Regions from separate parts of the Pseudoalteromonas sp. DL2-H2.2 genome, predicted to be linked through region 3. Evidence: predicted binding sites of a transcription regulator. Region 3 holds the regulator's gene; each other region holds the start of a gene.
What was found. Region 3 encodes sigma-54, which starts transcription at its own class of promoters, with help from an activator protein. Its sites were predicted from a motif close to GTTGGCACGNNNNTNGNNT; they were not measured.
Positions count from the first base shown of each region.

Region 1: a site for sigma-54 is predicted at 1,724-1,742, ahead of L1285_RS19585 (diacylglycerol kinase family protein). Genes of this name have one in related genera too.
Region 2: a site for sigma-54 is predicted at 1,906-1,924, ahead of fliE (flagellar hook-basal body complex protein FliE). Genes of this name have one in related genera too.
Region 4: a site for sigma-54 is predicted at 5,236-5,254, ahead of L1285_RS21615 (YggN family protein). Genes of this name have one in related genera too.

Region 1 covers NZ_JAKGBD010000014.1:73,704-81,514, reverse strand. Annotated here, with positions in the region: gene L1285_RS19595 (DUF6326 family protein) at 184-639, shown strand; gene L1285_RS19590 (tetratricopeptide repeat protein) at 714-1,703, shown strand; gene L1285_RS19585 (diacylglycerol kinase family protein) at 1,965-3,596, shown strand; gene L1285_RS19580 (sigma-54-dependent transcriptional regulator) at 3,612-5,021, shown strand; gene L1285_RS19575 (histidine kinase) at 5,035-5,235, shown strand; gene L1285_RS19570 (sensor histidine kinase) at 5,247-6,755, shown strand; gene L1285_RS19565 (response regulator) at 6,727-7,173, shown strand; gene L1285_RS19560 (hybrid sensor histidine kinase/response regulator) at 7,183-7,811, shown strand, end outside.
Region 2 covers NZ_JAKGBD010000009.1:60,052-67,862, forward strand. Annotated here, with positions in the region: gene L1285_RS15585 (sensor histidine kinase) at 1-374, shown strand, start outside; gene L1285_RS15590 (sigma-54-dependent transcriptional regulator) at 371-1,780, shown strand; gene fliE (flagellar hook-basal body complex protein FliE) at 1,963-2,304, shown strand; gene fliF (flagellar basal-body MS-ring/collar protein FliF) at 2,325-4,046, shown strand; gene fliG (flagellar motor switch protein FliG) at 4,039-5,079, shown strand; gene fliH (flagellar assembly protein FliH) at 5,083-5,898, shown strand; gene fliI (flagellar protein export ATPase FliI) at 6,001-7,344, shown strand; gene fliJ (flagellar export protein FliJ) at 7,344-7,790, shown strand.
Region 3 covers NZ_JAKGBD010000002.1:632,080-639,890, forward strand. Annotated here, with positions in the region: gene L1285_RS05500 (calcium/sodium antiporter) at 1-919, shown strand, start outside; gene L1285_RS05505 (KpsF/GutQ family sugar-phosphate isomerase) at 929-1,900, shown strand; gene kdsC (3-deoxy-manno-octulosonate-8-phosphatase KdsC) at 1,901-2,452, shown strand; gene lptC (LPS export ABC transporter periplasmic protein LptC) at 2,449-3,003, shown strand; gene lptA (lipopolysaccharide transport periplasmic protein LptA) at 2,993-3,532, shown strand; gene lptB (LPS export ABC transporter ATP-binding protein) at 3,529-4,254, shown strand; gene L1285_RS05530 (RNA polymerase factor sigma-54) at 4,299-5,807, shown strand; gene hpf (ribosome hibernation promoting factor) at 5,833-6,120, shown strand; gene L1285_RS05540 (PTS sugar transporter subunit IIA) at 6,123-6,578, shown strand; gene rapZ (RNase adapter RapZ) at 6,591-7,436, shown strand; gene L1285_RS05550 (HPr family phosphocarrier protein) at 7,433-7,711, shown strand.
Region 4 covers NZ_JAKGBD010000019.1:51,020-58,830, forward strand. Annotated here, with positions in the region: gene L1285_RS21600 (S8 family serine peptidase) at 1-3,876, opposite strand, end outside; gene L1285_RS21605 (c-type cytochrome) at 4,242-4,691, shown strand; gene L1285_RS21610 (PA3496 family putative envelope integrity protein) at 4,794-4,976, opposite strand; gene L1285_RS21615 (YggN family protein) at 5,291-6,073, shown strand; gene L1285_RS21620 (aminotransferase-like domain-containing protein) at 6,122-7,570, opposite strand; gene L1285_RS21625 (DMT family transporter) at 7,679-7,811, shown strand, end outside.

The DNA of each region.
Region 1 (7,811 bases), on a different contig from region 3:
TTGAAATAAAGTCATTCCTAGTTATTTGTTTTGTTTACTTTTAATTTTCACTTTGTCACAAAACTGTCCGAGCCTTTACGCCAGGACGACACCTTCATTCAGCGCGACTAGTCTGAGTGCAGCCCGGATACATCAGGGCAAACACCGTGACATGGACACCCAATATGACTTAAGGAACCACGTATGACAATCTCAATGACAACCGCTGACACACCACAGGATGCCCATATTCGCCGCAAACTTGCCACACTGTGGCTGCTGGTCATGCTGAATATGGTTTATGCCGATATTCTGGCCTTTGTCTCGGCCTTTATTACACCGGGTGTTATCGACACGCTGATGAGTGGATATTCCGGCTCTGTTAAGTTATCTCAGCCACTGCTGCTGGTCTCGGCTTTGCTAATCGAAGTGCCGATTATGATGATCCTCTTGTCTCAATTTCTCGGCTACTGGCCAAACCGCGTCTGTAATCTTGTCGCTGTCCCGTTGACGTTTCTGTTTGTACTGGGTGGTGTAGAAACAGATCCGTTTTATCTGTTTCTGGCCGCCATTCAGCTTAGCTTATTGTTGGCCATTGCCTGGACAAGCGTCCGATGGCGCGCGCCTGCCACACTGCCCCAGGGAAGCACCATAAGTTAGCTCAGAACACGCCCAACGCACTCAGGGATAAAAGTAACACGCAGACTCTAAAATACTCAGAAGGAAACAGACACATGAAAAACGCCTCTTTAACAGCCCTCGCACTGCTTATTTGCAGCACCACAGCCTCTGCCAGTATGGAGCGCAGTCTTGCCGCATTCGAAAAAGGGGATCTGCGCCTGGCGCATACGCTTTTGAACCAACAACACACCACTGACTATCAAAAGCCGTTGCTTCTGGCCCGCATTGCGCTAAAAAAAGATCAGGACGAAGCTGCGCTGCAACACATAGAAAATGCACTCGCTCAGCACCCCAACAACCCCGAGCTCTATTTTGCCCATGTTGAAGTAGTCGCAAAAATCGCTGAGCAGGCAAGTATTTTCAGCGTCTCCGGTTATATTAAAAAGCTCAAAGCCTCGTTTATCAAAGCCGTGGAACTGGCCCCGGATAATGCAGAGTATCGCACTGCGCTGATCAAGTTTTACATTAATGCCCCAGCCCTGTTTGGTGGCGATAAGCAGGCCGCTCTGGCACATATTAAAGAGTTAGAAAAAACCGCGCCCTTTGAAGCCTTCCTGACCCGCTTGCACCTCGCTGGAATGTCAGATGAAAAGGAAGAGTTCGCACGCTTAATTGCCATCGGCCAGCAGAGCTTTGCCACTGATCCGCGCTTCTTTTTTACCCTGGGACAGGTATATCGCGAACGCGACCAAAACGAACAAGCCTTGATTGAATTGCGCAAAGCTGCAACCCTGAAAACAATCCACAGGCAGCAAGAAAAAGCCAGATATCAGGCACTGGTGCTCATTGGCCTGCTTAGCAAGGAATTAGGCAAGTATCACAGCGAAGGTGAGGCGGCATTGCGCAAGTATCTGGAAGAGGCGCCCTATTACTACGATTTACCCGACAAAAGCCAGGTCAAATTCAGGCTGGCCGAGTTAGCCATAGACAGCAGCAAAACCCCAATGGCAAAACAACTGTTGAACGAAGTCCTGACAGAAACACTGAGTAACCAGCTACAGAAAAAAGCCCGCTCTGCGCTGAGAAAGCTAGCCAGAACCTGATCCTTGTTGCCACAGACGGGGTTGTCATGCTCCCTGTTTGTGGCTCATCGCCTGGCAAAATAATTTATCTGTGGCCTTTCTTCCAACTCATTCATATCTTATGTCAGAGATGCAAGTTTGTTATGCACCAATATGAGTCGGTAAATTTTACACACTCTGTAAAACTCACCTACATTGAAATGAATATACCCCGTTTTCATGGCCCTCAAAGCGGAATGAAAATTGAATAGTGTCTATCAGTCTCTCACTTAAGGAGTATCCATGAGCACTGCGCACTACTATCTTGCTCTCTGGCTGTTTACTTTGTTACTAACCATGCTTAGCCTGGACAGCGTGTTTCTGTTGCCTTCCATCTGGCTCAGTGCTTCTGTTGGCTGTGTCTATGTGGCTTACGCCCTGGACAGACCGGGGCTGTTTCGAAAACGGACCACAGGACAAGTACCTTTTTATATCAAGGTTTTACTCATGCCCTATTTTATGGGGGCTCAGCTTTATAACGCCTGGCAACGATATCAGGACAGTGTACCGCCCGTTCAGGAATTGCAAGACAATCTGTTTCTGGCTTGTCGGTTATTTCCAAGCGACATTCCCATGCTGCAATCCAAACAGGTTGAAGCCATTTTAGATGTGACCGCAGAATTTGACGGACTAAACTGGTCTGCCGAAGAACAGGGTCTGTATTATCAGAATATCCCCATTTTAGATCATCAAACGCCCAGCGAAGCTCAGCTGAGGCAGGCATTGAGCTGGCTCAGTGTGATGCATCAGCTCAACAAAAAGGTGGTGGTCCACTGTGCGCTTGGACGCGGTCGCTCAGTGTTTGTGGTTGCAGCGTACCTGATGGCAAAAGACCCATCTTTGTCTGTGGATGATGCCATGCAGTTTATCAACAGCAAACGTCAGACGGCGCGCTTAAACCGTTACCAGCACCGCCGTCTCAGTGCCCTCATGCAGCAGGTACACGACACTCCGAGCCCAGCCTTGCCGATGATCATCAATCCCGTTTCGGGCTCGGGAAAGTGGCATCAATACGATAATCAGGTGATTGGCTTGCTGTGCAGCCAGTACACTCCTCGGTTGCACTTTACAGAAAAAGACACCGATGTTGCGGCACTGGCAAGCAAACTGAGCCAAAACACAGAACGTCTGGTTGCCTGTGGTGGCGATGGCACATTGACTGCCGTAGCCCATGCACTGGTTAACAGCGAGTGTAAATTGGGGTTTATTCCACTGGGTACTGCCAATGCACTGGCGCACGTACTGCTGGGCGTACGCAGTAAGGTCGACCCCATTAATTGCGCTTGTGATACCCTGCTGAGCGAGCACCACATCCGCATAGATACTATGCGCTGCAACGGCGAAACCGGCCTGCTGGTTGCCGCCTTTGGCTTTGAAGCCCAGATGATTGAGCATGCCAACCGCAGTGAAAAAAACCGCAGTGGTCAGCTGGCTTACATCAGCGGTTTTATTAATGCGGTCTCTGATGGTCAAAAGCAACGCGTGACACTCAGTGTGGATGACGAACCACAGCAAAGCCTGGATATTGCCAGCCTGGTGGTGGCCAACGCGGCCCCTGTCACCACTGTGCTGGCCCAGGGCGCGGGTGAGCCGAATTATCAGGATGGCTTACTGGACCTGACGCTGATACGTCATGAGCCGGAGTCGACATCGCGTGCATTGAGTGTGGCACAGCTCATTGCACATGGTATTTCTGGCACAACGGCTCAGGAAAGCGCCGTTTCGCATACCCGCTGCCAGCAAGTCGCTTTACACGCAGACACCGAACAAATACAGTATAGTATTGATGGTGAAGTAAAAAGTGCCGAAAACCTGAACATAGAGGTGAACCCGGATTCACTGTGGATAATGGCACCAAAGCCAGCACAAGACTAATAACAAGGAACCCGAATGAAAACCGTTTTACTGGTTGATGATGACCAGGAATTTACCACAATCGCCGCACGGATCATTGAGTTTATTGGCTGTGACGTATACACCGCAGGCAGTATTGAAGAAGCAAAACAATGGCTTGCGGATATGCGTTTTGATCATCTGTTTCTTGATTTTATGCTGCCCGATGGCAGTGGTCTGCACCTGATAGACCACATTCGCAATCAAAAACTTTCAGCGCACATTACACTTATCACCGGCCATCCGTCTGTTAAAGCCGCGCTGGCCAATATGTGCGACGACCAAATTAACTATCTGACCAAACCCATTGAAGCCGATGACGTTAAGCGCGTATTAAACAGAAATACCACGGCAAAACCGCGTCAGGCAGACCCCTTTGAACGTCATTTTGGCTGTCTTATTGGCCATTCTCCGGCCATGAAAAAGCTGGTCACTATGATAGAGCGGGTTGCCAAAACCAATGCCAATGTGATGTTGATGGGAGAAAGCGGCGCAGGTAAAGAAGTGGTTGCACAGGCCATTCATAACGCCAGCCAGTGCAGCGGTGAACAAGTTGCGATTAACTGTGGTGCGATTGCCAAAGATCTGATCGGCAGCGAATTGTTCGGTCATGAAAAAGGTGCTTTCACCGGCGCCGTCGGCCAAAAGCAAGGGGTCTTTGAACTGGCGCAGGATGGCACTCTATTTCTGGATGAAGTTACCGAAATGCCGATAGAAATGCAGCCCAACCTGTTGCGGGCACTGGAAACAAAAACCGTTACCCGGGTAGGTGGCGCAAAACCCATCGACGTCAACTGCCGGGTAGTGTCTGCTACCAACCGTACTCTGGCTGAAATTGCGCATAAAAACGTACTGCGAGAAGACATTTATTTTCGCCTGGCGGTGTTCCCCATTGAAATCCCGCCCTTGCGTGAGCGTCCAGAGGATATTCCGCTGCTCAGTAAGTACTTTGTGCATCAGCTAAATGAGGAATACAAGACCCACTATCAGCTGAGTGAGCAGGCTCACTCAGTACTGGCCGCACACAGCTGGCCGGGCAACATACGCGAGCTTAAGCATTGCATCCATCGGGCCTTTATTATGGCAGACCCGGATACAACAACACTCACGATAGACGAGATTGTCAGCTCACCATTTACAATCCCACAGGAGAGCCAAGGACAAGTGCAGCCAGCGGGGCCTGCTGCAACAACCGCCAGTGTGGCAGCCCCATCCGCACCAGTAAAAGTCGGAGAAACCATCGAAGAAGTCGAGAAAAAGCTGATTTATCAAACCCTGAACTCGGTTGATGGTAACAAAACCCTGGCGGCCAAAATGCTCGGGATCAGCACCAAAACACTTTACAACCGCTTAAATGCTTATGAGCAATCAACTTCTGAACAATCACCTTCTGAAGATATCCAGTGAAGCGAGGGCAACAATGACAGACAAACCCGATTTAGCAACCCTGATCCATGATGCCAGAAAGCCACTTAATCATATTTCCATGCACGCGGAGCTTATCAAGATCCTGAGCCAACAACCGGGCTCAGAAGCCGAAATCCAGAAATCAGCCGACGACATCATTAAAGCCAGCAAGGCCTGTAGCGAACTGTTACAGACCCTGATGACACAAGACTAGTGGGAGTTGACTTGCACTCACTCAATCAATCAAACCACAAGCAAAAACTGATCTGGCTGGTCCCATTGCTGATCCTTATCGGGATCGTGTTAGTGGCCGCGCTGGGATTGAAAAATACCGATGAAATCGCCCGGATCCAGCGCAGTTTGCAAAATACCGGCGAGGTCATGCTGAGGGTCGATCAGCTGCACATTGATATTCTTAATGCCGAATCAGGGCAACGCGGCTACCTTATTTCTCAGCGTGAAAGCGATCTGAACCCATATAAGATTGCGCTAAAAAAGTTCGAGCACAGTCTGCAACAGGCGCAGACCATTCAGTCGGAAAGTCCGCCACAGCAAAAGCGCCTTGAACGTTATATTCAGCATGCCCAGATAAAGTTTGAGTCGCTGTCGGCAAGCGTAACCCTTGCCCGTGACAAGGAGCAGTTTGAGCCACACAGAATGCTGGACGACGTACGAAGTACAGGAATAAACCTGCGCACCATGTATGCCACCATCATGCGTGAAGAAACTGAGATCCGGAACCTGCTGATGGCGCGGCTGACACAGGCGCGTGAAACTGCACAGAACAACCTGATCTGGTTTACGATATTAAGCATTGCGGTCAGCACCTTATTTTTATTATTTTTACTTAAGCACCTCCATGATATTCGCAGCTCAAAGGAACAGATAGAAAGTTACAATGAGCAATTAGAAGACAAAGTAAAAGAGCGCACCCAGGCGCTGGAGCTTTACGCCGATGAGCTGGCCCGCAGCAACCGGGAGCTCGAAGACTTTGCCTTTATCGCCTCACACGATTTACAAGAGCCACTGCGCAAAATTCGCGCCTTTTCCGATCGCATCAAGGCCAATTACGAAACACTACTGGATGACAGAGGTAAAGACTATCTGTCGAGAATGGACAACGCCGCAACCCGCATGTCGGTATTAATTACTGACCTGCTTGCGCTGTCCCGCGTAACCACCAAAGGCAAGGAATTCGAAGACGTGGCACTGAACCCGCTGATTAACACAGTTCTGGATGACCTTGAAATCGCAATCAATGACGCCCAGGCCTGCATTCAGGTCGACCCTTTACCAACCATTGAAGGCGACCCAAGTCAGCTCCATCAGCTGTTTTTGAATTTGTTATCCAACGCCATGAAATTCCGCCGCGAGGGCGTACCACCAAAGATCACCATTACCATGAGCCAGACCACCGCACCTAATAAGTTGCTTGAAGACATTGAATGCGACTGGCTGGAAATTGATGTGACCGACAATGGCATTGGCTTTGCCGCCGAATACAGCGAAAAAATATTTACCCCATTTCAGCGCCTGCACAATCGCAAAACCTATGCAGGCACCGGAATTGGTCTGGCCGTGTGCCGACGCATTGTCGAGCGTCATGGCGGACAGATCAGCGCACACAGTATTGAAGGCCAGGGCACCACTTTTCGGATCCTGCTGCCCGACCTTGCTTCCACTCTCACCTTAAAGGATACCATTGATGAGCAGTTTACCAACCAGACGCATTAATATTTTGATGGCAGACGACGATGAAGACGATCGTTTGCTAACCCAGGACGCCCTGCAGGAAAGCCGGGTGCTGAACAACCTGAACTTTGTGCAAGATGGGGTTGAGCTGCTGGCATATCTTAACAATGAACCGCCGTTCGAAGACAAAACCAAACACCCCCGTCCCAGTATTATACTGCTGGATTTGAACATGCCACGCATGGATGGACGTGAGGCGCTGCAAAAAATCAAGAGCAACCCCACACTGCGTTCAATCCCTGTGGTGATCCTCACCACCTCAAAAGAAGAAGAAGACAAACTCAGAGGGTACGACCTTGGCGCGGCTTCGTACATCTCCAAACCCGTGAACTTTGATGGCCTGGTAGAGCTGATGCGTCAGCTGGGGAAATACTGGATCGAAATCGTCGAGTTACCTTAGGAGGCACAGATGCAACATGCGCAGCTGGTCAAGCTACTACTGGTAGAGGACGACGAAGACGACTATATACTGGCACTGGATTACTTACAGCAAATACCTAACTATCAGTTTGAAGTAACCTGGCTCAGTGAACTCGATGAGGTGCTTCAGGCACTGGAGTCTGATCAGTTCGATCTCTGCCTGCTTGACCATCAGCTTGGCGGACATACCGGCCTGACCATTCTTAAAGCCGCCAAAGCGCTGCCCATTAATACCTCCTTTATGATGCTCACAGGCCAGGCCGACGAGGTGCTGGACGCCGATGCCCAGGCTTTGGGCGCAGAAGATTTCTTGCTTAAATCTGAGATCAGCAGCCCGCGCTTTATCCGCGCGATCCGCTATGCTCTGTCCCGTCGGGAGCTTGAAAGTGAGCGTCTGGAGCGGCTGCGGGCACAGGCCACCAGCCGCGCCAAAGACCGCTTTTTGGCGCATCTGAGTCATGAGTTACGCACCCCGCTGACCTCTATCATGGGCTACACCGATCTGTTGCTAACCCGCAGCGAGCTGGACAATATCAAACCTGAGCTGTCTATCATTCACAACAACAGCCAGCATTTACTTAACCTGCTCAATGACGTGCTGGACTTGTCGAAAATCAA
Region 2 (7,811 bases), on a different contig from region 3:
CGGATATTGAAATTCTGGGCAATAAAACGGCGCTGGCCAGTGCCATCCAGAACCTGATCCACAACAGTGTGCAGCATATTGGCGGAGGTGCCAGAATAGAGATCTGTGCCAAACGTGAGGCTGGCACAGATACTGTTCGTATCAGCGTGTCTGACAACGGCCCGGGGGTTGACCTGAGCCAGGCAAGCAAATTATTTGAACCCTTTTACACGACTAAATCACAGGGCACGGGCCTGGGCTTAGCCGTTGTAAATTCCGTCGCCCATTCTCACAAAGGTCGGGTAGACGTCAAGAACAATGAAAGCGGAGGCGCATGTTTTAGCATGTTACTGCCTATTTCCAGCGAACATTCATCATTACAGGAGGCCGTATGAGCAACAAGATTCTGGTTGTAGAAGACGATGCCGGGTTGCGCGAAGCACTGATTGACACCCTTGAAATGTCTGGGTTTGAGTGCGTCGAGGCAGATAGTGCTGAGCAGGCAGTCATATTGCTAAAAGAGCAGACCTTTTCACTGCTGGTCAGTGATGTACAAATGGGTGCCATGAGTGGTTTGGATCTGCTTAGAACGGTGAAACTGAATTATCCTGAGCTGCCTGTGCTGATGATGACCGCCTATGCCACTATAGATGACGCGGTTGAAGCGATGCGACTCGGGGCAATTGATTACATGGCTAAACCCTTTGCGCCCGAAGTATTGCTCAATATGGTCAGCCGTTATATGCCTGAAAAAGAGAAAGAAACGGATGGCCCTGTCGTGGCAGACAGCAAAAGTCTTGAGTTGCTTGAACTGGCAAAAAAAGTGGCTCGCTCTGATGCCAGTGTCATGGTGTTGGGCCCCAGCGGTTCAGGCAAAGAGGTACTTGCTCGTTATATCCACGACCGTTCAGAGCGCGCCGAACAGCCATTTGTGGCCATTAACTGTGCGGCGATCCCCGAGAATATGCTCGAAGCCACGCTGTTTGGTTATGAGAAGGGCGCTTTTACGGGCGCGATTGCAGCGTGTCCTGGTAAGTTTGAGCAAGCGCAAAAAGGCACCATTTTATTGGATGAAATCACTGAGATGGACCTGGGCCTGCAAGCAAAACTACTGCGGGTACTGCAAGAAAGAGAGGTAGAGCGTCTGGGTGGCCGTAAAACCATTGAGCTGGATGTACGGGTGCTGGCAACCAGTAACCGCGACCTTAAAGAGGCGGTGAAGGATGGCGTATTCCGTGAAGATCTATATTACCGCCTCAATGTGTTTCCTTTGACCTGGCTGCCACTGGCAGAGCGCAGTGGTGATGTAGTACCACTGGCACAGCATCTGTTACAGCGCCATTGTGACAAAGCCGGAAAATTGACACCCTCGTTATCACAGTGTGCCAAAGACAAGCTGCTCAGTCATGCCTGGCCTGGCAATGTCAGAGAACTAGACAATGTGGTTCAGAGAGCGCTGATCCTGCAGCAGGGAACACACATTACTGCTGATGATATTTTTATCGAGAATTTTGCGCCTGCTGTTAGCGCACACGTGCAGCACAGCACTGAACAAACGGCTGTATTCTCTGCCCCTGAAGCCGAACCCGTCAGTCAGGCCGACATCAATATGGCTGAGGACGCTGAAGGCTTGAACTATAAAGAAGAGTTGCAGGACAAAGAGCATCAGATCATTCTGGATACGCTGAGCCGTTGCAACGGTAAGCGCAAAGATGTCGCCGAATTGCTGGGGATCAGTCCAAGAACACTTAGATATAAGCTGGCCAGAATGCGCGATTTAGGGTTACCCGTGCCGGCCTGACTTGCAAACCATATCATCCGGGCAATCACTGCCCGGATTTCTCTGTTTTCTTTGTCGAAACTTGTCACTGTCAAAAATTCGACCCACCTAATTTCTTTTAAGTTATTGAATTTTAGTGCGTTTATTTTGGCACGCTTTGTGCTTTATTAGAGTTATGTATAACTCACAAAGTGAGCCAGACCATGAAAATTCAATCTACCGGACTTTATCAGGAAATGCAGGCTATGGCCTCAGAGGCTGGCCGTGTCAGACCTCAGGACCCAAATAAGCTACCTGTTCAGGCAACGGCTGCAACGTCAAGCGCCCAGTTTGGTGACTTACTCAGTGATGCACTCAATACCGTTGCCGGATTACAGCGCGATGCCAAAGAAAAGGTCACTGCGGTTGAAATGGGTGATCGCAGTGTGTCTCTGGCAGAAGCTATGATTGCCAAAAACAAATCATCGGTGGCGTTTGATGCCACAATGCAGGTCAGAAATAAGCTGATTGAAGCTTATAAAGACATTATGAGCATGCCGGTTTAAACAGAGCTTAGTGGAGAGTAATCGTGGCTAACAATCAATCAACCGATCTGGCACTTGCTGATGGACAAACCGTTCCCGGTGCAGGTGGCGATGCAGATACGCAACAAGAGCAAAAATCTGGCTACTTTAGTGCTTTGAGCGGTGTTGATATGCTCCGCCAGATTACTTTGGTGATAGCGTTGGCCATCTGTCTGGCAATCGCGATTTTTATCATTATCTGGGCCCGTCAGCCCGATATGCGCCCGCTGGGCCAATATCCAACCGAAGAGCTGGTTCAGACGCTGGACTTTCTGGATGCCCAAAAAATCGAATATGACCTGGATGGTAACACCATCATGGTCGCCGAATCTGATTATCAGGATATCAAGCTGAGAATGGCCCGAGACGGGTTCAGTCAGGCGCCCAGCAGTGGTACTGATATTCTGATGCAGGACATGGGCTTTGGCGTAAGTCAGCGTCTGGAGCGTGAGCGTCTTAAGCACAGTCGTGAGCAACAACTGGCCCGCACCATAGAAGAACTGCAAGATATTAATCGTGCCAAAGTATTGCTGGCTATTCCTAAAGAAAACGTCTTTGCACGCCGCGAAAAACAGCCCTCAGCCACAGTGGTTGTTACCTTAAAACGCGGTCGTACACTGGACAGTGAAGAAGTGGACTCCATTGTTGATATCGTCGCGTCTGCTGTGCAGGGCTTGACCCCAGCCCGCGTCACGGTGACGGATCAGAATGGTCGCTTACTTAATTCCGGTTCTCAGGATTCGCTGGCTGCGCGCTCTCGCAAAGAATATGAAATCGAGCGTAAGCGCGAGCAGGAATACCTGGAAAAAATCGACAGCATCATGATCCCTGTGGTTGGGCTCGGTAAGTACACCGCGCAGGTTGACCTGACGATGGACTTCAGTGCGGTAGAAGAAACCCAGAAACGTTTTAATCCGGACTTACCTGCGGTGCGCAGTGAAACCACCTTTGAAGAGAATAATGTGGGTGGTCTGGCTGTGGGTATCCCTGGCGCGCTAACAAACCAGCCGCCGGTGAACTCCAATATTCCGGAAGTGGCAGGCCAGGGTAATGGCACGGGCACTACGCCGTCACGTATCCATAAAGAAGCCACACGTAACTATGAGCTGGATACCACCATTTCACATAAGCGTCAGCAAACCGGCGTGATCCGTCGCATCAGTGTCTCGGTCGCAGTGGATTATATGAACAAACCGGATGCCGAGGGCAATATGGTGATGACACCACGCTCTCAGGAAGAGCTGAACAACATTCGTCGCTTGCTTCAGGGCGGTGTCGGCTTCGACATGCAACGTGGTGATGCGCTGGAAGTAGTGACTGTGCCATTTGTTCGCGAAAACATCCTGGAAGAAGGCGACCTGCCGCTATGGGAGCAGGAATGGTTTATGAAAACCATCCGTCTGGTGATGGGCGCCCTGGTTATCATAGTGCTGATACTGGCTGTTGTCAGACCTATGCTGAAACGTCTGATTTACCCAGAAGATACGCTTGAAGAATACGATGAAGATGCACTAACCTCAGGGGTAGACCTTGGCGACAGTACTTTAGATATGCTAAACAATGACTTTGATGAATCAGCAGTTGGCTTCTCTTCCGATGGTACATTACAATTGCCAGACTTACATGGTGACGAAGACTTGCTTAAAGCGGTTCGTGCACTGGTTGCCAATGAGCCAGAGCTGTCTTCTCAAGTAGTTAAAGCATGGTTAACTGAAGATGAGTGATGAAGAACAAAAACAACTGCCGCCGGCATTTGATGTAGACAAACTGGATGGGGTCGATAAGGCCGCCATCCTGCTACTGAGCCTGACGGAAGAAGATGCTGCCCAGATATTGAAGCATCTGGAACCCAAGCAGGTGCAAAAAGTGGGTATGGCGATGGCGGCACTCGATGACTTATCGCAGGCCAAAATCAGTGCGGTGCACAACCTGTTTATCGAGCAGATCCAAAGCTTCAGTACCATCGGCTTCCAGTCAGAGGACTTCATTAAGAAGGCACTGACTGCGGCACTGGGTGAAGACAAAGCAGCCAGCCTGATCGACCAGATTGTGATGGGCTCAGGTGCTAAAGGCCTGGACTCATTGAAATGGATGGACTCCAAACAGGTGGCTAACATCATCCGTAACGAGCACCCGCAGATCCAGACAATCGTATTATCCTATCTGGAGCCGGAGCAATCGGCTGAGATACTTGCTCAGTTCCCTGAGAAGGTTCGCTTAGACCTGACAATGCGTATCGCCAACCTTGAAGAAGTACAACCCGCGGCACTGCAAGAGCTGAACGAAATCATGGAGAAACAGTTTGCCGGTCAAGCAGGTGCACAGGCTGCGAAAATGGGTGGCCTGAAAGCCGCTGCCGACATTATGAACTATCTGGATACCAACATCGAAGGTCAGCTGATGGACTCTATCCGTGAACATGATGAAGAAATGTCGCAGCAAATTCAGGATCTGATGTTTGTCTTTGAAAACCTTATGGATGTTGAAGATAGAGGTATTCAGGCGATTCTACGTGAAGTACAGCAGGATGTATTGATGAAGGCCATCAAAGGTGCCGATGACTCTCTGAAAGACAAGATCATGAAGAACATGTCTAAACGTGCCGCAGAAATGATGGCCGATGATCTGGAAGCCATGCCGCCAGTTAGGATCAGTGAAGTTGAAGCTGCGCAGAAAGAGATCCTGGCCACAGCCAGACGTCTTGCCGACTCGGGTGAAGTTATGCTCGGTGGTGGTGGTGGTGAGGAGTTCCTGTAAGCCATGGCTGAGAAAAAGTTATATCGTGGTAAACCTGTGAGCTCCGACGCCTTGGACGAACTGTTAGAAAACTGGCCGATCCCGGATGTAGAACAGGATCTGAGCAAGTATTCCGGGCGTTCAACCGCAATGGGGACGCCGCTTGAGGAGGTTTATCAGCAAAAAGTTAAACACGCCGAACCTGAGCCTGAAGAAGAAGCCGTTCCAACACTGACACTTGAGGAGCTCGAGCAGATCAGACAGGACGCTTATGAAGAAGGCCTTAAGCAGGGCCATGAACAGGGCTATATTGAGGGGTTTGACAAAGGCGTCAGTGAAGGCAAAGAAGCCGGCTACAAAGAAGGTGTCACGCTTGGTAAGGAGCAGGGCATAGAAGAAGCAAAGCCGCTCATTGAAGAGCGATTGCAGTCATTGTCTGCGTTACTGGATGCCACCCAAAACCCTCTGCGTCAGATAGATGAAGCCGCTGAAAAGCAATTATTGCAACTCGTCAATTTATTGGCAGAGCAAGTGATTTTTGAGCAGGTGAAGGCGCGTCCGGAGCTGATTTTACAGGCGCTGAAGAAAGGGATTGACGCTTTACCTTTGCATGATACGCAGATGCGGATCAATTTACACCCCGATGACCTGGCGCTGGTCAAAGAAGCATATGGCGAAGAAACCATTGCCGAGCAACACTGGCAGCTTGTGCCTGAGCCGACCTTAGAGCGCGGTGGCTGCCAGATCAGAACGCCGGAGTCCTCCATCGACTTAAGCCTCAAAAACCGTATCAGTGAGGTGCTTGGCAGCTTTTTACAGGGTAGCGGCGTAGACACCTGAGCCATACCATAGTGCGGTGTAGCTATCCGAGCATCGCACTAAACTAAATGTTGGTTAGCTTTTTGCATGAGTGAGATATCTGAATTTTTTCACCGATAGCAAATGACCGTATCCAGTTCGACACAACCGCCCCTGGCTGAACGCCTGCAAAAATTTCAAAAACATATCCAGCCTTATGGCGTAGCTGTTGCGGGCAGCCTGACTCGGGTAGTCGGCCTCACGCTTGAAGCGAGGGGGCTCAATGCCCCGGTCGGCAGTCAGTGTAAAATAGAAACCATCCGCGGATTTGTCGATGCCGAAGTCATCGGATTTAATCAGGACACCCTCTATCTGATGCCTAATGATCATATTTCTGGTGTCCTGCCGGGTGCCCGCGTGATCCCACAGATCAAAGAGGCTGGTTTGCCGGTGGGGATGAGCCTGTTAGGTCGAGTAGTCGACGGACTGGGACGCCCACTGGATGGCCTTGGACCGATTGAAGCAGAAACCCACCTCAAATTCGCTCAGGCAGCCATAAACCCGCTGGCCAGACGCCCAATCAAAGAGCCGATGGATGTGGGTGTACGCGCCATTAATTCCATTGTTACTGTAGGTCAGGGGCAGCGGATGGGTCTGTTTGCAGGTAGTGGTGTGGGTAAATCTGTGTTGCTTGGCATGATGACGCGCGGCAGTGAGGCGGATGTGATTGTGGTCGGTCTGGTTGGTGAACGGGGCCGGGAAGTAAAAGAATTCATAGATGAGATCCTGGGTGTAGAAGGGCGGCGACGCTCTGTGGTGGTTGCCGCACCGGCTGATGCATCGCCGTTGATGCGGCTCAAAGGCTGTGAAAGTGCAGTAACCATTGCGGAATATTTTCGCGATCAGGGGCTGAACGTGCTGTTACTACTCGACTCGGTGACCCGCTACGCCATGGCTCAGCGGGAAATTGCCTTGGCGGTGGGAGAACCACCGGCCACCAAAGGGTATCCGCCTTCTGTATTTGCTAAGTTGCCTGCGCTGGTAGAGCGCGCAGGTAATGGGGGCGAGGGACAGGGTTCAATCACGGCCTTCTTCACGGTACTGAGTGAGGGGGATGACATGCAGGACCCCATTGCCGATTCTGCCCGGGCCATTCTTGATGGGCACATCGTGTTGTCACGGGACCTGGCAGACAGCGGCCACTATCCGGCCATTGATATTGAAAAGTCGATTTCGCGGGTGATGCCGCAGGTGGTGTCTGAGAGCCATATGCAACAGGCTCGGGTGCTTAAACAGGTTTATTCTATGTACCAGCAAAATAAAGACATGATCACTTTAGGGGCTTATCAGCAGGGCAGTGACCCTATGCTGGATCAGGCCATCAACATGATGCCGAACATTAATGCCTTCTTGCAGCAGGGAATGAAAGACGTGCTGCATTATGACGAATGTCTGCAAGGTCTGGCACAACTTCTGGGACAAGGCTAATGGCAAATAACAAACTCGATTTGCTTTACAAACTGGAAAGCGAAAAAGAAGAAAAGCTGCGTATTAACTTTATTCAGGCTGAGCAGAACTTTCATGCCAACCAGCAAAAGCTCAAAGGTTTGAATGATTTTCGACTTGAGTATAGTCAACAGCTGCACCAAAAAGCCCAGCAAGGTTTATCGAGCGCGGGGTTTGGCCAGTACCACGCCTTTATTAACAAAATTGAACAAGCTATTACACAGCAGGCAAGCACAGTTGCAACGGCTAAGCGTGTGGTCGACCAGCGCCGCAAGCTATGGCTTGAGCAACAAGTTAAGGCCAAAGCAATTGCCAAGCTGATAGAGAAAAAAGCACTAGAGCATCAGCAAAAGCTGGCCAAAGCAGAGCAGAAGATGCTGGACGAGTTTGCCACCAATATTTTCATGCGGCGCAAACAAGCACAATAAATGGCCTGTTTTTTGCAATAT
Region 3 (7,811 bases):
CCTGGTTTGGAGTGCCGACCGCTTCGTTTATGGCGCGGCGGCACTGGCTAAAAACCTTGGGGTACCAACGTTAATTGTGGGTTTGACTATCGTTGCAATGGGCTCCTCTGCACCTGAAATGATGGTCGCCGCGCAGGCCGCGCTGGTTGACAAAACAGACACCGCCGTTGGCAATGCCGTAGGCTCAAACATTGCTAACATTTTGATGGTACTTGGCATCACCGCACTACTGAGGCCGCTTGGCGTCGGCTCAGGCATTTTAAAGCGCGAAATGCCACTGCTGGTTGTTGTGTCACTGGCAGCCTGGTTGATCATCAGCGACAACCAGTTTAGCGCGCTGGAAGGTTGGCTGCTGTTAATTGGCTTTTTTGTGTTTATCGGTGGCCTAATCTATATCTCAAAAACCGGTAAAACCGACCAGGACGATCCGCTCATTTCAGAAGCCTGTGATGAAGTCCCAAGTGATGTCCCGATGAGCAAAGCCCTATTCTGGCTAGTCGTCGGCATGGTCCTGCTGCCGGTCAGTGCTGACTACCTGGTCGATTCCGCAGTAGACATTGCAAAGTATTTTGGCATGAGTGATCTGCTCATCGGCCTGACAATTATCGCTATCGGCACCAGCTTGCCTGAGCTTGCTGCGTGTGTGGCAGGTGTACTTAAAAATGAAGACGATCTTGTGCTGGGCAATATTATTGGTTCGAACATCTTTAATATTTTGGCGGTGTTGTCTATTGCCGGGATCCTCAATCCTGCAACGTTGGACAGCAACATCGCCAGCCGCGACATCTATGTCATGCTGGGCGCAACCGCTGCGCTGGTACTGATGAGTGTCAGCCTGAAAGGCCGTCGCCAGATCAACCGTGTTGAAGGCGGACTGCTCCTTGGCGCATTCTGTGGTTATATGTACTTCATTATTTAAGGATTCAGCATGAGCACGCACAACTTTATCGGCTCTGCCAGGCAGGTATTAGAAATAGAACAACAAGCCATTGCCGAAATTGCTCAGTATGTGGATACAAAATTTACCGCGGCCTGCGAACTTATGTTGCAATGCCGAGGTCGTATCATAGTTATAGGGATGGGCAAGTCCGGCCACATTGGCAACAAAATAGCAGCCACACTGGCCAGTACCGGCACACCTGCGTTTTTTGTTCACCCGGGTGAAGCAAGCCACGGTGATTTGGGTATGATCACCGCCGATGACGTGGTCTTGCTTATCTCAAATTCAGGTGAAACCCACGAAGTATTGGCTATCGTGCCGGTGATTAAACGCATTGGCGCACAAATCATCAGTATGACGGGCAACCCTGAGTCGAATATGGCAAAGCTGGCAGATATCCACCTGTGTATCAAAGTGTCCAAAGAAGCCTGTCCTTTAGGCCTTGCGCCCACAGCGAGCACCACAGCGACGCTGGTTATGGGTGACGCGCTGGCCGTCGCTTTACTCGAAGCCAGAGGTTTTACGGCGGACGATTTTGCCCTGTCACACCCCGGTGGCAGCTTAGGTAAACGCCTGCTGCTAACCCTGGCGGACGTGATGCATTCAGGAGAAGCCGTTCCTGTCGTTACACAAGGCTGCACCATTACCGACGCACTGGTTGAGATGTCAGGCAAAGGCTTAGGTATGACCACGATTGTCGATGCCCAGGGGCAACTCAAGGGCTTGTTCACAGATGGGGATTTACGCCGTATTATTGAACAACGACTTGACTTACACAGCACCCCGATTGAGTCTGTTATGACAAAGCACTGCACCACAGTGACACAAGATATGCTGGCCGCAGAAGCATTGCATATCATGGAGAAAAAACGCATCAATGGCCTAATTGTGATTGATGCACAAGGTTGCCCAATCGGCGCATTAAATATGCAGGATTTACTGCGAGCAGGAGTTTTATAAATGCTGTTTTCCGATCTTTACCAGCCCATAGACGACACCATTGTCCGTAAAGCACAAGCGATTAAACTGCTGATCTGCGACATCGATGGGGTATTTTCCGATGGCCGTATCTATCTGGGTAACCAAGGGGAAGAGCTAAAGGCATTTAATACCAAAGACGGTTTTGGCATCAAAGCGCTGATCAATGGCGGCGTTGACGTTGCCGTGATCACAGGCCGTCATTCACAGATTGTTCAGCAGCGCATGACTAGCCTCAACGTCAAACATATCTATCAGGGGATGGAAGATAAGTTGCAAGGTTACGCTGAGTTGAAAGACACATTGCAACTGGACGATCACGAAATTGCCTATATCGGTGATGATGCACCGGACCTGCCAGTCATGCTCAAAGTGGGCCTGTCTGTTGCTGTGCAAGACGCACATCCGATGGTGATCCGTGCTGCCGACTACAGAACCCTGTTGCCCGGTGGCTATGGTGCGGTGCGTGAACTCACTGATTTACTGCTACTGTGCCAGGGCAAATCGCTGGGTTATGAAGGCAGCAGCGTATGACCGTGCTTCGCGTCTTATTACTGATTGTATTCAGCCTCACTATGCTGTGGCTGTGGTACCCCTATTTATCGCAATCAGGTCAGGTTACCCAACGCTCCGAAGAGGTGCTGGCTAAACCCGATTACGTTGCCATCGACCTGAAACAAACCAATTATGCAGAAAATGGTCAGCTCAGCTATCAAATTACCGCTGACAGAATGGAACTTTATCAGGAGCTTGGTTTCAGCCATTTTACCGCGCCCATCTTTACGCTGCATAACGATCAGCAAAACTGGCAGCTCAAGGCCAATGAAGCCACTCTGTATGGCAATAATACGTTGATCCTGGAAGGGCAGGTACAGGCCACCAATCTGACAGCTGATGCCATGATTAAGCACATCAATGCCGACCATGTGCAGGTCGACATAAACGAAAAACATATGCGCTCTGAACATCCGGTGGAAATTACCGGGCCCAACTTAACGATTTCAGGAAAAGGCCTGGTGGCCGATCTCAACACTGAAATCATTGAACTCATCAACCATACTGAAACAATTTATTATGAGCAATAAATTAACCTGTTCCCTGATCTTACTGTGCACATTAAGTGCGTTTCATCCTGCGGCTTACGCAGAAAACTCACCCGCTGATCAGGTCATTATCAGTTCGGGCACCCAGCTGGCCCAGTTGCAAACCAATATCGGCGTGTTCGAAGAAAACGTCGAAATCATTCACGGCGAGCGTAAGATTCTGGCCGACCGCCTCGAAGTGCATCGCCGCGAAGAGCTTGGGAAAAATAAACAGCTGCTGGTCGCCACAGGCAGCCCAGCTGTGTTTCAGGAGCGTCAGGCCGATGGCACACTACTGAAAGCCACTGCTAAAGAAGTGCGTTATGACGTTGCAAACCGCATGTTGACGATTAAAGGCGGTGCCGAAATCAGCCAGGCGGGACAAAAGATCAGCGCCCAAACCATTGTGTACGACATGGAAAAGAAGCTGATCAGCGCACAACGTGGTGAGCAGGAACAAAACCGTGTTAGAACCATTCTTTTACCCGAAAAAGACAATACCAAGCAACCACAAGAGAAGGGTAATCCGTGAGTAAGTTAACCGCCACGGCACTGGCCAAAAGCTACAAGGGCAGGCAAGTCGTTAAGAACGTTGAATTGAGCGTTGAGGCAGGCAGTATTGTTGGTCTGCTCGGCCCTAATGGCGCGGGTAAAACCACCACCTTTTACATGATTGTCGGCTTGGTGCCCAGTGATAAGGGTAGCATTCACATTGATGATCAAGACATTACCTTGCTGCCTATGCACAGTCGGGCAAGGTTAGGCATTGGTTACCTGCCTCAAGAATCCTCTATTTTTCGTAAACTGACCGTCTATCAGAACCTGATGGCCATCTTGGAAACCCGTAAGGAGCTCAATAAAGAGCAGCGAGAAGTCATCCTCAACGAGTTGTTAGATGAATTTAATATCCAACATATTCGGGATAGCCAGGGTATGGCTTTGTCGGGTGGTGAACGTCGCCGGGTAGAAATTGCACGCGCCCTTGCGGCAGATCCAAAATTTATCTTATTGGATGAGCCTTTCGCTGGCGTTGATCCCATTTCGGTGTTAGATATAAAGAAAATTATCGAACACTTAAAAAACCGCGGCATAGGCGTGCTGATCACCGACCACAATGTACGTGAAACGCTGGACGTCTGTGAGAAAGCTTATATAGTGTCACATGGTGAACTCATAGCAGCAGGCACCCCGGAGCATGTTCTTGCCGATCAAACCGTGCGGGATGTCTACCTAGGTGAGCAATTCAGGCTATAGTTATAAGATTAGAAGTAAATAACAAAAAGGATTGTTAGAGATACATGAGGCAATCGCTACAGCTGCGCATGGGGCAGCAACTGACAATGACACCACAGCTGCAACAGGCCATTCGCCTGTTACAGTTGAGTACGCTAGATCTCCAACAAGAAATCCAAGAAGCGCTTGATAGCAACCCTTTGTTGGAAGTGGAAGAAGGTGAGTCTGAATCACATGACAATGAAACTCAGTCCAAATCGGATACTGAGTTAGAACAACACACAACCAATGATAATGACAGCTTTGAGGACTCGGCTGTCAGTGACTACGAACAAGACAGCGATGCTGCATTAAACAAAGACACAGTCAGTGACGATCTGGCAATGGACGTCACCTGGGACGAGTACATCAGTGCCGCCCCGGCAAGCAGCTCTGGCCCGATGCCAGAAGATGAAACCATCTATCAGGGCAAAACCACTGAGACGCTGCAAGAATATATGATGTGGCAACTAGAGCTCACGCCTTTCAGCCCAACTGACAGAGCCATCGCTTTGGCGATAGTGGAAGCCGTTGATGATGCTGGCCTGCTGACAATCAGCTGTGAAGACATTGTCGAGAGCATGAATCAAGACAATGACGACGAACACATAGAACTGGACGAAGTTGAAGCCGTACTGAAACGGGTGCAATTATTCGATCCCGTTGGTATTGCTGCGCGCAGCTTGCAGGAATGCTTGTGTATCCAGCTCAACCAGTTTGATCGCAACACCCCCTGGCTCACTCAAACCAAAGAAATCCTGACTGAACACATTGATTTGCTGGCTAGCCGCGATTATCGCACTTTGATGAAAAAGACCAAGCTCAAAGAAGCGGATCTGAAAGAAGTAATGACCCTGATCCACAGCCTGAATCCGAAACCTGCTGCCAGCATAGTGCAAGAAGAAGCGGACTATGTGATCCCGGATGTGTCGGTGAAAAAGGTGAAAGGACGCTGGGTTGTTGAGCTCAACCCGGACTCAATGCCAAAAATCAGAGTGAACGATCACTACGCCGCTATGTCTCGCTCCGTCAAGTCGAGCACCGATAGCCAGTTTATTCGCTCGCACCTGCAAGAGGCAAAATGGTTCATCAAGAGCCTGGAAAGTCGTAACGAAACTTTATTAAAAGTTACTAATTGCATTGTGCAGCAACAACAGGCATTCTTTGAACATGGCCCCGAGGCAATGAAGCCGATGGTACTCAATGATGTGGCCGAAATGGTCGACATGCATGAGTCCACGATTTCACGTGTCACTACGCAAAAGTATATGCACACGCCACGCGGTATCTATGAGTTGAAGTATTTCTTCTCAAGCCATGTCAGCACTGAAAACGGAGGAGAATGCTCTTCGACTGCAATCAGAGCATTGATCAAAAAGCTAATTGCCGCTGAAAACACAGCTAAGCCATTAAGTGACAGCAAAATAGCGGATGTATTGGCAGATCAAGGGATCAAAGTGGCTAGACGTACAATTGCCAAATACCGAGAGTCTTTGGCTATCCCACCGTCGAATCAGCGTAAAAGCCTGATTTAGACGTAACTACAGAAGGAAAATGCTTATGCAACTAAATTTAACTGGTCGACATGTAGAAATCACCGATTCGTTAAGAGACTATGTAACAAACAAGTTTGCGAAGCTAGAAAGGCACTTTGATCACATCAATAATGTGCATGTTATCCTAGATGTCGAAAAGCTGATCCAAAAAGCAGAAGCCACACTACATGTGAACGGGGGAGAAATCTTTGCCTCAACCGAACACCGGGATATGTATGCCGCAATAGACGGACTTATCGACAAGCTTGATCGCCAGGTGATCAAGCATAAAGAGAAGCTAACTCGACACTAATCATGAAACTAAGCTCATTGATTTCACAGGACTGCAGCAAAGCTGCGGTCCTTTTTAATAGCAAAAAACGCATTCTAGAGTACATCAGTGAACTGGCTCACAGCCAGCTTCCTGACAGTAATGCCCATGATATCCTGGACGCTTTACTGAGCCGTGAAAAACTCGGTAGTACCGGCATAGGTAAAGGGATCGCGCTGCCACATGGCCGCCTGCCTGGCATAGATAAAGTGGTCGCCATGCTGCTGGTTAACCAACAAGGCATTGCCTTTGACGCCATCGACAATCAACCCGTCGACATTTTTGTGGCACTCATCGTACCCGAGGGAGAAAATCAACAACATTTGCAGACCTTGGCAACAATCGCTGATAAACTTAAAAACAAGGTGTTTTGTAAACGAATCAGACAAGCTCACAATGATCAGGAGTTATTTGCGATAATTGAAGAGTTTGACAACTAACGGAGAGTTTCAGTGCAGCTAATTATTGTCAGTGGTCGTTCCGGCTCGGGTAAATCAGTCGCCCTTCGCGTACTGGAAGACCTGGGCTATTACTGCGCAGATAATATCCCAGTTAACCTGCTACCAGCATTAGTACGCAGCGTATCAGACAGTTATGATAAAATTGCTGTGAGCGTTGACGTACGTAACCTGCCAAAAGATCAGCAAGAGCTTGACGATATTCTAGAATACCTGCCTGGATTTGCCGAGCCCAATATTTTCTACCTAGATAGTGAAGACCAAATTCTGATCCGTCGTTTTTCCGAAACGCGTCGTCTGCATCCACTGTCGCTGGCCGATTTGTCGCTGGACAAAGCGATCAAGAAAGAAAAAGAGCTGCTTGATCCGCTTATCCGCCGTGCCAATATCACCATAGATACCACAGATATGAGCATCCACCAGCTGGCGGAGCGGATCCGGGAAAAAATTCTCGGTAAAAAAGACAAACAATTAATCATTACCTTTGAATCTTTTGGCTTCAAACATGGTATTCCGAAAGAAGCGGACTACGTCTTCGACGCCCGTTTTTTACCTAACCCACACTGGGAGCCAGAGCTTAAGCCTTTGACAGGTTTAGATAAACCCGTCATTGATTACTTGGCCAGCCACAGCCTGGTGCAAAAGTTTACCTGGCAGATCCAAACCTTTGTGCAAACCTGGTTGCCACACCTGGAGCGCAATAATCGCAGCTATCTGACTATCTCTATAGGCTGTACCGGCGGGCAACACCGCTCCGTCTATCTTGCCCAGACTTTGGGTGAGCGTTTTGCTCGTACTCATAGCAATGTGAAAATCCATCACCGCGAACAAGAAAAATGACACAACGCTTTGAAGATACTTTTCTGATCCAAAATAAACTGGGGCTGCACGCCCGTGCTGCCAGCGTGCTGGCCGAGCTGTCAGCCCAGTTTGACGCCAATATCACCTTATTCCAGGGCAGCAAGGAGGCCGAGGGAGACAGCGTGCTGGCGTTACTACTGCTTGAAAGCAGTCAGGGTAAAGAAGTGAAGGTCGTCTGCGAGGGGCCAGATGCCAAACGTGCTTTGCATGCCATCGGCAGCCTGATAGCCGATAAATTCAACGAATCCGAGTAGCGACCACGCGACTTACCCCTGTTCTGGCAGCGTCAGACTGCCACTTTCTCGCTGCTATCTCCCCTTTTTTAGTTATACCAATTGATATTAAAACAGCTAT
Region 4 (7,811 bases), on a different contig from region 3:
GCTCACTTCTTTTTCAAATTCGAAGTCAATTTCGCCGCTCACACGGACGGCGCCATCAGCGTCAACAGTGAACAGATTAGTACCCGTTACGATGAACTCAGTTACAGGTGATACATCTGCATCTGGGTCAGAGTAAGCCAGTCTGCCGATAACAGTACCTAGCTGAGCGTTTTCAGTTACTGAGAAGATTTGACCGTGGTCAACCACTGGTGAGTGCAGTGCAGGGTTCAGTACAACATCAACCGTTACGTCAACCATCTCAGACTTCAGACCTACGCTGTCTTCAACCATTACTTTGAAGGTATAGCTCGGCACTGCCAGCTGGTTGATTTCAGCTGTTGTTACCAGTTCACCTTTCTCGTTGATTTCAAACAGGTCAGTACCCTCTACAGTACCACCAACAATGCCATCAGCTGCGCTTTCAAATACAGCGTAATCAAGCATACCAACAACAGTACCGGCTGGTGCACCGTCCATCATGCTGAACACTTGGCCGTGTGCAACCACTGGCATCTCGTCATGCTCATTGGTCACTGCGATTTCAATGTCAGTCATGGTTGAAGAACCCAGAGTGTCCATCGCCATCACTTTCAGCTCTACGCTTTCAACGCCCATCTCAACGTCTAGGTTTTCAGAGCTTACCAGTGAGATAACGCCCTTATTGTCAATCGCGAAGCTGTCTGCGTGCATGCCTTCTATACGGTAACCCATAATTGGGAACGCAGGAGACTCAGCACCGAAGGTAACCGTTGCAACAGGCATTGGCTCAGCGTTTTCGCTTACGCTCAAGTCACCGTCAACAACCAGTTCAGGTAGTGCTGGTACGTCCAAGTCACCTGGAACAACTGCCATGACGTTTGTGCTTGTAGTGGATGTGAACGCAAATGGCATATCGAACTCAACCATCGCTTTTTCACCTGGTGCCAACTCTCTTAGTGCTTGATCTTCACTGTCTTTCAGCGTGACCGTCGGGTTCATACCAAAGATAAAGCCACCACTTACTGAATCAGTCGGCTTATCCCAGATACCAACATCGTAGTTTTCCTGACCAACAAACGCCTGAACACCAATTGGCATGCCAACCGCGTCTGCATTCAGCCCCAGTGATTCAGTACACGCAGCAAATGTTACAGTGTCTTCACCAGACTCATGTAACATAGGCGTACCCCATTCCCACTGATCCTCGCCATCAACGATTGAGCCAATCAGTGTACGGCTACGACCACGCACCGCGGCATTGTCACCAACATCGTTCAGGTTCGTCATGAACTTATCAGCAATACCGTCGTTGTTAAGATCAAACTCCATACGGTAGCCAGCTTGACGCAGGTGGTTAAGTCCATCCTGTAACTGAATAGAGAAAGTTGTGAAAATGCCTGACTCACAGTTATCGCTCTGGAATGCTGCGGTTGTAACCGACTTGATGTCAAATTGACGGTTATCATCTTCACTGATTGCCACAACTTGCTCAGCCATACCCGAGATAGCCACAGCACCGGTGTTCTTAACCATCAGGTGAGACATTTCCTCGCCGGCTTCGATACCAAACTCAGCTTCCTCTGCTGCTTTTGGCAGTACATGGTAAACAACATGCAAATCATGGTCGCCATCTGTTGCCGCATCATCAAAGATTAAGGCACCGTCGTACTCAGCTAAATCCAGTGCTGCAACACCTTGTGCCAGTTCGTCATTGTCGAACGGGTTCATGATGCCAAACTCAGGCAGCTTGCTTGGATCTATGGTCATATCAACGTCAATCAGGATTGTCTGATTTGCTGGTACAACTACTGTCTGCGGGTGCTCAAACATCACTGCGCCAGAGTCCACATCGTTCTGATAGCGGTGCTCCATACGCAAGTTATAAGTGCGCTCTTCATTTGAGAAGTTACGTAACACGACAGACTTAGTATAGGTTTTAGTCTCTGCAAGACGTTTAGCACCAAACGACAGAGCCGCTTGCTTAGTATCAAACTCTGGCAGATCTACCCAGGCAGCCACAGGCGACGCAATCGCTTTTTCAACATCAACCAGACCCGCACCGATGCGGCTGATTGGCGCCAGTGGTGACTCAGGGTCAACATTCAATGAATCTACATGGATATCCAGGTTGGCAGTGTTCATCAGCATTGCTTTGATTTCAAAGGCATCCAGCTCAGGACGACCTTCTTTCATCAGTGCCACAGCACCTGCCACCATTGGGCTCGCCATAGAAGTACCTGACTTTCTGTGCAGCTGATCACCGCTACCTGGAAGCGCCGCCAGAATATCTGAACCTGGTGCCGCAATTTCAGGCTTCAACAAACCGTCCATTGAAGGACCACGTGAAGAGAAGTCAGACACGCCGCCGGTCTGAGATTTCAAAGTACCAGAGATGCTATAGGTTGCCGCACCATCACGCAGTTGGTTTTTAAGCGCTGTACCCGCTGCAAAGTTAATACCCACAGACGGGATAGTCACTGCCGCATCGCTACCACCCATAGGTGCTGGTGTACCATCGTCATTGTTGTTCGCAATCAGAACCAGCGCTGCACCACGCTCCTGAGCATTAAGTACTTTCTCTGTGAAAGCACAGGCACCACGGTCAATCAGAACCGCTTTACCTGTAAAGTCCATGTCAGCAAACGGGTTTGCTCCGCCATCCAGGTCACAGCCATTTTGGTTTTCGCTTGGGTAAACCAGCTCTGCATCGTCTTGGGTAAAGGCAAAAGCGGTTTGCGGGCCAAAGCTCGCAGGCTGGATCACAGTTTCTGAACCGGCCATTGTGCCTTCACCAAACAGGCTCTCAAGCGTAGGGTGAGTCAAAGACGCAACTGAAATTGCATTAGGTGTTGTACTTGGGCCACCAACACGGAACGGAATATCGTCGTCATTACCGGCCGCAATGATCATATTGGTACCTAACTCAACCGCGCGCTGGATAAGGTATTGTGTGCCGTCGCCTGTGTACGTGCTACCAAATTCGCCACCCAGTGACATATTCATCAGGTCAACACGGTCGCTGATGTCGCCATCACCATTGGGGTCCATTGCCGCCTCAAGTGCGTTGATCTGCGCAGCCCAGGTACAACCCTGATCACCACACACAGAATACACATACAATTCAACATCTGGTGCGATACCCGTTACATCATGTGATACGTGGGTACCGTGGTCAGAAAGTCCATCCGCTTCCGGGCGAAACTTAGGGTCATCCTCAATCGGGTCAGCGTCGTTACGCACAAAGTCGTAACCCCCTTTTACCTGGCCTTGTGGCCAAGCTACAGTTGTCGGGTCGGCAGCTTCCGCTTCATAAGCCTCGACTGTACCGGCGGCTTCGTTAAATACTTTGTGTGTGTAATCAATACCAGTATCCAAGACTGCGACTTTGACATCTTTACCGGTAACATTCAGGTTTTGTTTTACGGCATCAGCACCGATGTAACCTGAGCTCTCTTCAACAAACAGTCGCGAATTTCGAAGTGGTAAAATACGCTCTACAGAAGCATCATTACGCAGTTTATCAAGGGTGCTGTCGGATGCCTCAACGATCAGCGTAGAAGCCAGCACTTTGGTTGAACCCAATACTTTAGCACTCGGCTCAAGCTTTTGAATTTGTTCTCTTAAATTAAACTGTGCGGCCTGTACGGTGGCATATGTATGCTTTGCTGCGGCTCTGCTGTACGTACCTTTAGACATCAGGTCAACCGCTGTAGACTGCTTCAGAACAACTAGATATGCTCCTGCTCTTTCCTGTTGCGGGTTGCTGAGTGCTTCAGCTTTTACCTGTAAAGAAGCGGGTGCTGTTGGAAGCTGCGTCGCAGCCGTCGCTGACGCTGCCATTAATGCACCTGAGACCGCTGTTGCTACCGCGGTGGCTTTAAATGAATACTTGGCCATAGTTTCCCCTAGGACTTGTTGTGTAAAAGATGTTTCTTTTAGTTTTAGAGAGTAGATTCGTCCATCAATATAGTGTGACTTCACTGTTAATTACAATATTAAACACACAAAGAAGTTACAAAGTTTTCAATCAAATCACAACAACAGACACAAGCCTATGTTTATTAAGAAGTTTGAGACTGTAAACAAACGTAAACCAACACGCCATCATGTTGTCACATTGATGAAGTTGTAAAGCAGTAAGAACAAAAAACATACAAATTGAACATCAATCTTAGTCCAGAACACCCAACTCGTCTAAGAGACTTGCAATATCTTCTGTAAAGGCATAGAAAAGGAGCTGTTTTTTAATTTAAGGGGTCAAAATGAGAATCACGTTACTATTAACAAGTTTGCTAAGCGGACTCGCTCTGAATGTACAAGCAAGTTCAATATTCGAAAAACCAGAAGACGCCATCGAGTACCGTAAAGCCGCGTTTCAGCTGATCCGTTATCAGATTGGCGATATGGGCGATATGCTCAAAGGCAAGGTACCGTTTGATGCAGAGCGCTTTAAGCAGCGCGCAAACAATGCAGCCCAGCTGTCTGCAATGCCTTGGGAAGCCTTCCCGGCAGGATCTGATAAAGGCGCAACAGACGCTTTACCAGCAATCTGGTCTGACAGAGCGACGTTTGATAAGAAAGCACAAGCTTTCGCTGACTATGCGCAAAAATTGTCGGTAGCAGCACAATCAGGTGACAAAAAGGTCATTGGCGCAGCATTCAAAGATTGGGCAAAAGGCTGTAAAGATTGCCACAACTCATTCAAAGACTAAGCTTATAAGATAAGTAAGGCAGCTGGCGCTGCCTTAGTCTTTAATTCTGTATCTCGGCACACTAGGGCATGTCGAGTTGGCCTGACTGGCCAGTTTACCCGCTCAATCGTCTAAAAAATCTAGGTCGTCCTCTCCAAGATTACGTTTCAGCCGTTTCTGCTCCAGATAGTCATCCAGACGGCGCTTCACCCGCTTCTTTTGCTGTGCCTGTAATTCTTTGTCTAACGACCCGAAGTCGTCTTCATAATCATCATCTGACGGATCATAGGAAAATGTTTTACCCACGATGAGCTCCAAAACTTAATTGTGCTAAATAGTCCAGCAGTACACGCTGTGCTGACACTGCTTAAGTTAGTATTTAGCGCTAAATGCGGGCGCTGAAAAGCAAGACTTTTTTATCTATACGATAAATATTTTTTATTGCCAAAATCGTCAATATACAAACTGGTTAAAAGCACTACTTTTTGGTCATATCACAAACTAACAAGCACGCCAGCAAAGCGACCAAAACAATCAAAAGCCATGTTTATCAATAACATAATAATCTGGCACTGTTTTTGTTACTTCCTCTGTGTCATCAACAGCCCAAGGAACATAGCATGAAAACAATTTTACTCGCTTCAACGCTGGTTTTATCTAGCCAGGCGATAGCCCATACCGATACACATTTTTCTGTCAGTACTGATGAGTGCGCCGTAGATTTTAAAAACGATGTACAAATTACGCCCGACCAGGTGTATATCAAAAATGGCAATGGTCAGCCTGTGATGATAGACGCGCAGGGTTATCTGTATATCGCAGATCAACCCGTTAATCTCAGCCAGGATGAGCGCCTGGCCATGCAAACGTATGCCGACACCCTCAGGGCCGAACTGCCCAAAGTAGCCAGCATTGCATTGCAGGGCGTCGAGTTGGCCGGAGTCGCGATTGGGGAAGTCGCCTCTGCCTTCAATTTGCATAGCTTTGATACCTTGACTGGGCTGATTGACGAGCTGCACTCAGAAATTGAAGGCGCGTTTTATCAACAAGGTACCTTTGTAATGGGTGAGCAAACCTTCAATGAGTTTGGTGAACAATTTGAGCACCAGTTTGAAGAAAAAATAGAACAAGCGATAGAAGGTGCCATGATGGAGTCAATTGGCAGCCTGTTGGTTGCCATTGGATCTGAAATGGTGAACTCCGGCGGCGACATGGACAGCTTCGAGCAGCGCATGGAAAATCTCGGCAGTGAGCTGGAGCAACGCGTCGAAGGCCAGGCAAAAGCTCTGGAGCAACAGGCCAACGCGTTATGTGGCCGATTTGAATCAATTGCAGCACAAGAGGCACAACTGAGTGCGATGATCCCTCAGCTAGCAGGCTATCAATTGTTTAACTATCGCTAAATCAAGGTTTTCCCTGTACAGTCAGCCACACCGATATACGAGTTTCACTTACTGCGGTTGTGGCTGCTTTTTCGCCTGCTGCACAAGCGCGCCAAGGGTGCGCACATAGCCCTCCATTTCTGCGCTCCAGGGCAGACCATAACTGATCCGCACGCAACTGCGATAGCGCTCATAGGCGCTGAATATGGCGCCCGGCGCCACGCTGATCCCGGCGCGCAGTGCCAACTGAAAAAACAGCCCGCCATCGTAAGCTCCGCCCAGGTCCAGCCACAACACACACCCCCCTTTTGGGTCACTGACACGCACATGTTCGGGAAAATACTTTTGCACAGCCAGGCGCATTTTCTGTTTATTATCGTAAAGGCGCTTGCGTAATTGCCGTAAATGGCGCTGAAACTCACCACTGGCCATAAAATCTGCCAACGCCCATTGATTCATCATCGGCGCCGAGCAGCTCAGCGCGCGTTTAAAACGCTTAGCCCGCGCGCTGTAAGGCCCTGCCAGCATCCAGCCAACCCGGTAACCCGGTGCCACAGTTTTAGAAAACGACGAGCAGGTCAGCACCTCGCCGGGTGTTGCAAAGCACTGCGCCGGTCTTATTCGCTGCTCACCAAAATATAAATCGCCATACACATCATCTTCAATGAGTACCACGTCATGTGCGCGCAGTAATTTCAGCAACTGCTGCATACGAGATTCGGGCATCTGACTGCCCAGCGGGTTATTGATACTGGTCGAAAACAGACACGCTTTGATAGGATGACGCGACAACGCAGCACTGAGATCGTCAAGCCACAGTCCGTCGTCCGGACATACGGGGATTTCTATCGCTTTCAGACCCAGGTTTTCTACCAGCTCGACAATGCCAAAGTAGCAAGGTGATTCTATCGCCACGATGTCACCGGGCTGAGTCACACACTGCAACGCAATGGCGATCGCCTCCTGGGCACCATTGGTGATGATCAAATCATCGCTGTTCACCGTTAGTCCCAGCGCCAGATAATATTGCACTATCTGCGCTTTGAGCATTGTTAGGCCATCGATAGCACCATAATCCAGCATCCGCTCCTGAGCCTGACGCATTGCCTGGCGCATGCTTTTGGCCAGCGCCTGTTGCGGACTGGCTGCTGCGACCGGGTTGGCGAGCCCCAGCGGTGCCACGTCTGGCAGGTGGATCCCCTCATATACTTGCTCAATGAGCTGCTGTTTATTCACCATCACAGGTTTGGCAGGTAATTTACTGCGCCTGGGAGTGGCTGTGTCATGACCACTTTGCAAAAAGTAGCCGGACTTTTCACGGGCAACCACCAGGCCAGTCATCTCAAGCTGCTGGTAGGCCTGTTGCACCGTAGGAATACTTACACGCAGCCGGCTTGCCATGGCTCTGAGCGACGGCAACTTATCCCCTGGCAGCAGCAACTCCTGCTCAACCATCTCTTTGACCACGGTGATGACTTGCTGATAGAGGTAATCGGGCTTAAAAGTAGAATGATCCATCGCGATCCCTATCTGTATAGGTTTAAAAACACATTTTTTGTATCTGGCATATACAGAATATATCGCTAAACTGGCCACGCTGACTAGTCCTTCCTGTGAGTTGAAAGAATGAACAATGCTTTTCTGTATACGATCACTGTCCTGATCTGGGGCTCCACCTGGCTGGCAATTGAATTCCAGCTGGGCACGGTAGACGAAGTGGTCTCTTTGTTTTACCGCTTCGCGATTTCTGCCGCCTGTA